Pokkaliibacter sp. MBI-7: one gene and its partner. The protein of the gene in region 2 interacts with the protein of the main gene of each other region in a pairwise test. Links are inferred from orthologs where the notes say so. Each region holds a gene or a part of one and is shown on either strand. Other genes may lie near its edges.

The links.
Region 1: the proteins of QCD60_RS02240 (region 2) and paaC interact in binary tests that used the Escherichia coli proteins (3 or more experiments, as listed by UniProt). The link is inferred for Pokkaliibacter sp. MBI-7 from one-to-one orthologs.

The regions. Positions count from the first base shown.
Region 1 is NZ_JARVTG010000002.1:1,376,966-1,381,657, forward strand. Bases 1,061-3,819 are described here. They hold paaC (1,2-phenylacetyl-CoA epoxidase subunit PaaC), read left to right. Parts: upstream 1,061-1,929; coding sequence 1,930-2,709; downstream 2,710-3,819. Other genes in these bases: paaA (1,2-phenylacetyl-CoA epoxidase subunit PaaA), read left to right, coding at 1,061-1,604; paaB (1,2-phenylacetyl-CoA epoxidase subunit PaaB), read left to right, coding at 1,638-1,919; paaD (1,2-phenylacetyl-CoA epoxidase subunit PaaD), read left to right, coding at 2,737-3,309; paaE (1,2-phenylacetyl-CoA epoxidase subunit PaaE), read left to right, coding at 3,429-3,819. In the rest of the region: QCD60_RS25955 (hypothetical protein), read right to left, coding at 1-106; QCD60_RS25960 (hypothetical protein), read left to right, coding at 160-513; more of paaA, read left to right, coding at 612-1,060; more of paaE, read left to right, coding at 3,820-4,526; phenylacetic acid degradation bifunctional protein PaaZ, read left to right, coding at 4,635-4,692. UniProt on the Escherichia coli protein: Component of 1,2-phenylacetyl-CoA epoxidase multicomponent enzyme system which catalyzes the reduction of phenylacetyl-CoA (PA-CoA) to form 1,2-epoxyphenylacetyl-CoA. The subunit C may be essential for structural integrity of the alpha subunit.
Region 2 is NZ_JARVTG010000001.1:462,450-467,381, reverse strand. What follows is about bases 1,325-4,323. They hold QCD60_RS02240 (response regulator), read left to right. Parts: upstream 1,325-2,471; coding sequence 2,472-3,176; downstream 3,177-4,323. Other genes in these bases: QCD60_RS02235 (oxaloacetate decarboxylase), read left to right, coding at 3,466-4,323; QCD60_RS02245 (sensor histidine kinase), read left to right, coding at 1,325-2,472. Outside these bases: QCD60_RS02250 (2-hydroxycarboxylate transporter family protein), read left to right, coding at 1-659; more of QCD60_RS02245, read left to right, coding at 880-1,324; more of QCD60_RS02235, read left to right, coding at 4,324-4,329; QCD60_RS02230 (hypothetical protein), read right to left, coding at 4,477-4,698; QCD60_RS02225 (metallophosphoesterase family protein), read right to left, coding at 4,788-4,932. UniProt on the Escherichia coli protein: Member of the two-component regulatory system DpiA/DpiB, which is essential for expression of citrate-specific fermentation genes and genes involved in plasmid inheritance.

The DNA of each region.
Region 1 (4,692 bases), on a different replicon or contig from region 2:
TAGCAAGAATTTTGGCGGTCATTCCCTTGTCTTTCGAGTATGCCAATTCGATAAAGCGACCCACGGCAAGTTTTACTTCCGGGCTTTGAATTTCTGCTGAGCTCATCGATTTTCCTTAATAGCTGTCGGCAACGCTCCCTCTTCAGGAAAGGAGCACTTATGGCAGGCCCACAGCAGCAGAAAATAAACCAGCCCTTCCCTGTTGTGGTGCCTGCACATCGAGCGGCACTTCGTGCAGTCCTGCACGCCATTCAAGCAGCAGAAAGGGTATGGGCATCACCGCCGAAGATCAACCCGCCCGGCAGGCACACCTGCCTGTCTCCTTACAGGCAACATCAGGCAGCAGCCTGTTCACTTCTCCCTGCGCAGAAATGCACATCAAAATATGACACGCAATTTTGTTTCAACTTGGTTTTTATAAAGCACACAAAGCAAAACCTCTCAAAGACGAATCACACCATAGAGCCATTTTTACTTGATCTATCGTTGAAATCATACCGATCACAAATGTGATACATATAAAAACTGTAGACATCATTTTTATGTATCATATAATCAACCCCATACAGCACATTTTGTGCTCAACAGACAAAAACAAGAGGAGCCACTGCATGTATGCTCAACTCGTAGAGACCGGGGTGAAGCGGGTTCGTAATCTGGATGAGATGTCGCCCGAGGAGCGACACTTTCAGGAGAAGATCGATGCCGAGATCAAGATCGAAGCGAAGAACTGGATGCCCGAAGCCTATCGCCGCACCCTGATTCGGCAGATCTCTCAACATGCTCATTCAGAGATCGTCGGCATGCTGCCTGAGAAGAACTGGCTGACCCGCGCCCCCAGCTTCAAGCGCAAACTGCAGCTACTGGCCAAGATTCAGGACGAAGCCGGACACGGCCTGTACCTGTACAGCGCTATGGAAACCCTCGGCGCTGACCGTGACGACGAAGTGGCCAAACTCCATCGCGGCGAAGTGAAATACTCCTCTATCTTCAATTACCCCACCCGCAGCTGGGCCGACATGGGCACCATTGGCTGGCTGGTGGATGGCGCCGCTATCGTCAATCAGGTGGTGTTGCAACGCACCTCCTACGGCCCCTACTCCCGCGCCATGATTCGCATTTGCAAGGAAGAAAGCTTCCACCAGCGCCAGGGCTACGAAATCCTGCTGACCATGATGCGCGAAGGCAACGACGAGCAGAAAGCCATGGTGCAGGACTCCATCAACCGCTTCTGGTGGCCTGCGCTGATGATGTTCGGCCCCACCGATACCGACTCCCCCAACTCGGCTCAGTCCATGGCGTGGAAGATCAAACGCATGTCCAACGATGACCTGCGCCAGCGCTTTATTGATCAGACTATTCCGCAGCTGGAGCTGCTCGGCTGCACCGCACCGGACCCCGACCTGAAGTGGAACGAAGCACGCGGCCACTATGACTTTGGCGAGATCGACTGGAGCGAGTTTTACGATGTGCTGAAAGGTAACGGCCCCTGCAACCGTGAGCGCCTGCGCACCCGTCGCGAAGCCATCGAGAACGGTGACTGGGTACGTGAAGCCGCCACGGCTTACGCCAGCAAACAGCAACAAAAACAACACGCCGCCTGATTGGCCGTTTGATGAGATTCTGAGGTAAGCACGATGTCTGACTGGACCCTTTTTGAAGTCTTCGTTCGCAGCAAGCATGGCCTGAACCATAAGCATGTGGGCAGCGTCCACGCCGCTGATGCCGCCATGGCACTGGAAAATGCCCGTGATCTTTACACTCGTCGCAGCGAGGGCGTCAGCCTCTGGGTGGTGCCTTCAGCACAGATCACCGCCTCCTCACCGGACGACAAAGACCCGCTGTTTGATCCGTCGGATGACAAGGTTTATCGCCATGCCACCTTCTATGTGTTGCCCAAAGAACTGGACCATATGTAAGGAGAGCGGCATGACTGCACAACTGAATAGCACCTGCCGTCAGGCGCTGGTGGATTACCTGCTGCATCTGGGCGACAGCGACACGGTGATGTCACAGCGCCTGTGTGAATGGGTCGGCCATGCTCCCGCACTGGAAGAAGAAGTGGCCCTCGCCAACGTCGGCCTCGACCTGCTGGGTCAGGCTCGTAGCTGGCTGAGCTATGCCGCTGAGCTGGAAGATCAGGGCCGCGATGCCGACCAGCTGGCGTTTCTGCGTGACGAGCGCGAATACCGCAATCTGCTGATTACCGAGCAGGCCAACGGCAACTTTGCCGACACCATGGCCCGCCAGTTTTTCTTCGATGCCTGGCATTTCCATCTGCTGACCGCCCTGTGCCAGTCCACGGATGCACAGGTGCAGGCCATCGCCCGCAAAGGGCTGAAGGAAGTGACCTATCACCTGCGTCGCTCCACCGCCTGGATCAAACGTCTGGGTGATGGCACAGCAATCAGCCATCAGAAAATGCAGGATGCCATCGACGATATCTGGACCTATACCGGCGAAATGTTTACCGCCGCCAGCACCGACCCATTGCTGGTGGAAGCAGGCATCGTGCCTGCCAGTGCACCGTTGCAGCAACAGTGGCTGAACTATGTGCAGACCACCCTGCAGGAAGCGACCCTCACCTGCCCGGATGAGAACGCCTATATGCAGATCGGCGGACGCCAGGGTCTGCACACCGAGCAGCTGGGTTATCTGCTGGCCGAAATGCAGTTTCTGCCGCGCGCCTACCCCGGCGCGACCTGGTAAGAGCAACACCTTCGAGGAGAGCTGACCATGCAGCACACTACCGCCGCGGTTGCCGCCAGCGCCTTTGGCCTGATCAGCAGCGACCGGCCACGCACCCTGTTGCGTGAAGACGGACAGCGCCCCGCGCTGGATGCTATCTGGCAACTGCTGGATACCGTGCCAGACCCGGAAGTGCCGGTGATCAGCGTGGTGGAGCTGGGTATCGTGCGTCAGCTCGACTGGCAGCAGGACCGGCTGGTGGTCACCCTGACCCCGACCTATTCCGGCTGCCCCGCAACGCAGGCCATCGCCGACGCCATTCATATGGCGTTATGGCAGGCCGGGCTTGAACAGATTGAGCTGCAGGAGCAGTTGTCACCGGCCTGGACGACCGACTGGATCAGCCAGAGTGGCCGCGACAAGCTGCGCGCTTACGGCATTGCCCCCCCGGCAGGTAGCGCCAGCAAGCGCACCCTGCTAGGCGAGGAGCCGGAAGTGCACTGCCCTCATTGCGGCTCGGTGCATACCAGCGTGATCAGCGAATTTGGCTCCACTGCCTGCAAGGCACTGTACCGCTGCGACGACTGCCGCGAGCCCTTCGACTATTTCAAATGTATCTGATTCAAATGCATCTGATTCACGTGCCTCTGAGCTGAAACGCCTGACGCAGCCGCCACGCCGTCTGGCGCGGCCTGCTGGCCCATGAAGTTGGCATAACAACAAAATTGATCGAGGTAACCATGAGCCGTTTCTATTCCCTTGATGTGGCCAATGTGCGCCAGGAAACCCGCGATGCAGTGTCTGTCGCCTTCGCCATTCCCGCCGGGCTGCAGGACACCTTCCGCTTCAGTCAGGGCCAGCATCTGGTGCTGCGTACCCGCATCAACGATGAGGAAGTACGTCGCTCCTACTCCATCTGCTCCGGTGTGCATGACGGCGAATTACGCATTGCCGTCAAACGCGTGGCCGGTGGTCTGTTTTCCAACTGGCTGAACGATCAGGCGCAGGCCCTTTTGCACAGCGCCCAGCCGCTGCAACTGGAAGCCATGCCACCTGCGGGACATTTCAGCACCGAGCTGGATGCAGAGCGGGTCGGTCACTATCTTGGCGTTGCTGCAGGCAGCGGTATCACCCCTATTATCAGCATCATCAAAACCACGCTGGATACCGAGCCGCAGAGCACCTTTACCCTGTTCTATGCCAACCGCTCGACCTCCAGCACTATTTTCCGCGAGCAGCTGGCTGACCTGAAAAACCGGTACATGGGCCGCCTCAACCTGGTGTTCCTGATGACCCGCGAACAGCAGGACATCGACCTCTACAACGGCCGTCTTGATCATGACAAATGCAAGGCGCTGTTCGACCGCTGGCTGGATGTTCCACATCTGACCGCGGCCTTCCTGTGTGGCCCGCAACAGATGATCGAGCTGGTCAGTGAAGCGCTGCAGCAACACGATCTGGACAAAGCCCGCATCCACTACGAACTGTTCGGCACCGGTCTGCCTGCCACCGCCCGCCGCCAGCGTGACAGCAGTGGCGAAGCCATTGCCGCCGAGCTGTGCGACGTCACCGTTATCGCAGACGGCCGGCAGATCAACTTCGGTCTGGCCCGCGATACCCGCAGCATTCTGGATGCCGGTAACGAACACGGCGCCGATCTGCCCTACTCCTGCAAGGCCGGCGTGTGCTCAACCTGCCGCGCCAAGGTGGTGGAAGGCGAAGTGGAAATGGACGTCAACTTCGCGCTGGAAGACTACGAAGTCAAAGCAGGCTACGTGCTGTCGTGCCAGTGCTTCCCGGTCAGCAAAAAGGTCGTCCTCGACTTCGACACCCTGTAATCGCTCTGCGCACCTGCGCAGCCTTGCGGCAGTACAAAACGTCATCAACAAGAACAATTCAGGGGCCTGCTGCTCATCCGGCATGGCCCTGCAAACAGAGTCAGCAGCATGAAAATCAAAAGCTATGTATGCGGCCAGTGGGTCGAAGGACAGGACAGCGGTGCGG
Region 2 (4,932 bases):
CCATCGTTACCGCCGGACTGCTGCACCGTCTGGGGCAACGTTACCCCGGCCTGACCGGCAACGGCCAGCTGATGCGCAGTGCCACCTTTGCGCCTGCCGATGAAACCGAAAGCGTGAAGGCTGATCCACAGTTTCTCGGCGTTGGTCTGTTCCTTAGTGCTTCTATGTTTGTGCTGGGTGCGGTGCTGAGCAAGTTCATCCCCATGCACAGTTATGCCCTGATGATTCTGTGCATTGCACTGATCAAGGTACTGGGTCTGATTCCCCGTCGCTACGAACTGGCTGCGGCCCACTGGTTCCAGTTTGTGGTGGTGAACTTTACCCCGGCGCTGCTGGTGGGTATCGGTGTGGCTTATACCAATATCGATGAGCTGATCAGCACCTTCTCCCTGACCTATCTGGTGCTGGTGTTTGTCACGGTTATCGGTGCGGTGGTCGGCTCTGCGCTGATTGGCTATCTGCTGGGCTTCCATGCGATCGAGGCCAGTATTACTGCCGGTCTGTGCATGGCCAACATGGGCGGCACCGGAGATGTGGCGGTACTGGCGACCAGTCGCCGCATGACGCTGATGCCTTTTGCCCAGATTTCTTCCCGTATCGGTGGGGCGATGATGCTGGTGCTGGCGACCATGCTGATTCAGCTGTTTGCCGGTGGCTAGGAACACGCGTTTCAGGCCGTAGGTGATGCGGGTCTGATTCGGCCCGCAGTCAGTTTCCTCTTGTGGCACAACTCCGGTTGACTCCACAGTTTCTGGAGAGGTCGCCTTGTGCTTCCTCTCCATTTTTTCAGCGTTAGCCCCTCCGGGCGGCCACTCTCTTGATTTACACCCGACCGTGTCACACCATCAGCGTTCCCATCCTTCAGGCATTCTTCCCACGATGAAGCTCCGTCAGCAGATCGCGCTGTATTCTGTCGGCCTGTCACTGGTACAGGCCCTGCTGCTGACGGCCCTGCTGGTGGTGGGGCTGCGGGTCGATTATCTCGATACCCTGACCCGCCACGGCGATCAGCTGGCGGAGGTGCTGGCACAGGATCAGGAAGTGATTGCCGCCCTGAGTGCTTCCACTGTGCAGAGCACGGCGCAGTTACAGCGCAGCATCGAACACAAGCGCCAGCTCTCCGGCGCCGCCTATATTGTGGTGACTGACGAACAGGCCAGACGCCTGACGCACCCCCGCCCTGAGCTGATCGGGCAGCGCTTTATCGGTGAAGACATCTGGCCTGCGCTGCAGCAGGGGCGACAGTATCACTCCGAAGCGACCGGCTCCCTCGGTAACGCCGTGCGCAGTTTTGCCCCGGTGCGGGATGCGAAAGGGCAGATTATTGGTGCGGTGGTGGTCGGCTATCTGCAGGCCACTATTAAGGAGCTGCTCAACGACAAGTTGCTGTGGCTGGTGGCACTGGTGCTGCTGGTGTGCTGTCTCACTGCTGCGCTGGCCTGGTTTATCCACCGCCGCTTACGCAAGACCCTGATGGACTGGGAGCCGGAGCAGATAGCACGCAAGTTCACCGAGCAGGCACTGGTACTGGAGAGCGTTTTCGACGCCATTCTGGCCATTGATGCCGGGCAACGCATTCTCACCATCAACCAGACGGCCGTGCAGTGTCTGAAACTGGGCCGCTACAGCCCGGATGAGCTGGTCGGCCAGCCGCTGGCTGAGGTCTGCCCGCTGGTGCTGCCGATGTTCAGTGCCAATGCGCAGGGGTTGTCAGAGCAGGGCTTCACGCTGGCCGGGCAAAGCTATTCCAGCAAAGTACTGCCGATTCTCTGGCGCGGCCGTGCCATGGGGCAGGTGATGACCTTCCGCGCTGAAGGGGACGTCAATGAGCTATCCCACCAGATCAGCCATCTGCGCCAGTATGGCGATATGCTGCGTATGCAGACCCACGAGTACGCCAACAAGCTCAACTCGCTGGCCGGGCTGCTGCAGATGGGAGAGACCGACAAGGCACTGGCGCTGATTCACACTGAGAGTGAGGACTATCAGGCGCTGTTACAGCAGGTAATGGCGGCCATTGCCGACCGCCCGGTGGCCGGTCTGATTCTCGGCAAGTTCAATCGCGCCCGTGAGCTGGGCGTGGCGTTTGAGTTCGACCCCCTGAGCCGCCTGCAGGAATATCCCCATGCCCTGTCAGTGGAGCTGATCACTATTCTTGGCAATCTGCTCGACAATGGCCTGCGTGCCGCCCGTGCCAGTGCTGCCTTGCCTGCCCGTATCAGTCTGTCGATCAGTGATGCCGGTAAGCACATCATTCTGGAAGTGGAAGACAGTGGTGCAGGCGTGGATGAGCAGCTGGCGGACCATCTGTTTGAATACGGCGTCAGCCAGCAGGCGGGGGACCACGGCGTGGGCCTCTATCTGGTCAAGGAGATCGTCAATCGTTATCAGGGCAGTCTGGTGTGGGAGCGCACACCGGAGCAGACCACCCTGTTCAGTGTCTACCTGCCCAAACCTGAGGAGAGCAACTGATGAGCACACCCGCCCATCCCTTTCGGGTGATGATCGTCGAAGACGATCGGCGCATTAACCCCATCGTAGAAAGTGTGGTCAGCCAGCGTGCTGCCTTTGAAGTGATGGGGGTCGCGGAAAGTCTGGCCGAAGCCCGTACCCTGCTGCTGGGCGAGGTGCCTGATCTGCTGCTGGTGGACATGTCGCTGCCCGATGGTGACGGCCTCGAATTGGTGCGTTACTGCCGTCAGCAGGGCATGGCGTGCGACGTCATAGTGATTACGGCCAGCCGCAGTACCGAGGTGATTCAGGCTGCCATGCAGGAAGGGGTGTTCGACTACATCGTCAAACCCCTGCGGCTGGCGCGCATTGCCCAGAGTCTGGAGCACTTTGTCGAGGTCAAAGCCACCCTGCAGCGGCAGGCAGAGCTGGATCAGCACAGCATCGACTCGCTGCTTGGGCGGCCCACGGTGCCTGCACCACAGCGCGGCACCCCCAAAGGCATTGATGAGGTCACTCTCAGGGCGGTCACCGAGCTGCTGCGCGCAGCGCCGGATGAAGGCTTTACCATCGAGCGTATTGCGACCGAGCTGACCATTGGCAGAACCACCGCACGACGTTATCTGGAATATCTGGAAGCCGAACAGTTACTGAGTCTGGAGCTCAACTATGGCACCCGCGGCCGGCCTGAGCGGGTGTTCCGCTGGTGCGGAACGGCAGCATAATTCTGTAATGCTCCTGATGCAGGCTGGATAAAATCGATCCTGACTCTGTGCATGGACTATGAGTTTTCGTTTTATTACTTAAATTTATTGCCATAGGTGTTGGGACGAAGGAACGAGTTTTGCTAGACTCTTTTCGACTTTAGTCTAACAGTTGATTGAACATCTTCCGGTGCACTCACCTGAAGCACAACGGAGCCACCTCTGCCGGTGGTGCCGGTTCACTCTTCTGCTAAAACCCATTCGCCCGGTGTTCACCCGATCCGGATACCGGGCCTGTCTGGAACAGCCTATGCAACACGCTTCTCATCATGATCTGCGCCTGAGCTTCCGTCAGCTGCTGGAAAGCCAGGAGTGCTTTTACACCGCCTCCGTGTTTGATCCCATGTCTGCCCGCATCGCTTCTGACCTTGGTTTCGAAGTGGGGATCCTCGGTGGCTCGGTCGCGTCCATGCAGGTGCTTGCCGCACCTGACTTTGCGCTGATCTCCCTTAGTGAATTTGTTGAACAGGCCACCCGCATTGGCCGCGTCGCCGAGCTGCCGGTGATTGCTGATGCTGACCATGGCTATGGCAATGCCTTCAACGCCATGCGTACTGTGGTGGAGCTGGAGCGTGCCGGGATTGCCGCGCTGACGCTGGAAGACACCATGCTGCCAGCCAAGTTCGGACATAAATCCACCGATCTGATCAGTATTGAAGAGGCCGTCGGCAAACTGAGTGCGGCACTGGAAGCGCGGGTTGATCCGGCGTTGTCCATCATTGCCCGTACCAATGCCTCGGTCATCTCTACCGATGAAGTCATCCGACGGGTCAGCGCCTATCAGGCGACCGGCGTGGATGGTATCTGCATTGTGGGGATTGAAGACTTCGAGCATCTGGAGCAGATCGCTGCCGCAGTCAGCATTCCGCTGATGCTGGTGACCTATGGCAACCCCAAACTGAATGATCGTGCCCGTCTGGCTAAACTAGGTGTGCGTATAGTGGTCAACGGCCATGCGGCTTACTTTGCTGCCATCAAGGCCACCTACGACTGCCTGCGGCTGGAGCGTGGTGGTGAAGCCTCTCCGCTGTCAGCAACGGCACTGGCACACAAGTACACCAACCCGGAGGAATATATTGTCTGGGCGCGTGAGTATATGGATGTAGAAGAGTAAGGCTTTACAGCTGAGGCACTGTATTTGCCTCGTGATGACATCCCGGCGTTAAAGTTGGTCTTTGAGCGAGTGGTGGCGCTGTCAGCAGCGGCCCTTGTTCGGCCAATTTAACCCAGGGATCTTCAGCCCCGTGCTGTCCCAGCGCGCCTAGTCGCTCCCTCCACCCCCATCTCCGCTGTCACAACCTCCACTGTCACTGCCTGAGTTGCAGCTGTCATGAGCGCTGCCAGACGAGGCATCGTCATAGCTGTTGTTCATCGAAGTATCTGACGTGCTGCTGTCGTGCTGGCGAGATTTTGAGCCACGGATCAGGCGCACACAGATCCAGATCAATCCCAGCAGTGCCAGTATTCCTATCAGTTTTCCCATCTTGCTGTGCCTCTCTGAAGTGGCCCTCTGCAGTGGCCCTCTGCAGTGGCCCTCTGCAGTGGCCCTCTGCAGTAAAAGTGATGCTCCTGTCAGCTCGTAGAATGCAGCCCCCGGCCCGTTCGCAGGTAATGCGCCCAGTCATGGCGGCCACGGTTGGCAGCAATGCGTGCGGCCAGTTCATGGTCATAGGGGACGCGCACCAGTTCCACCTGCCAGCCCGCTTCGTGCCATTCC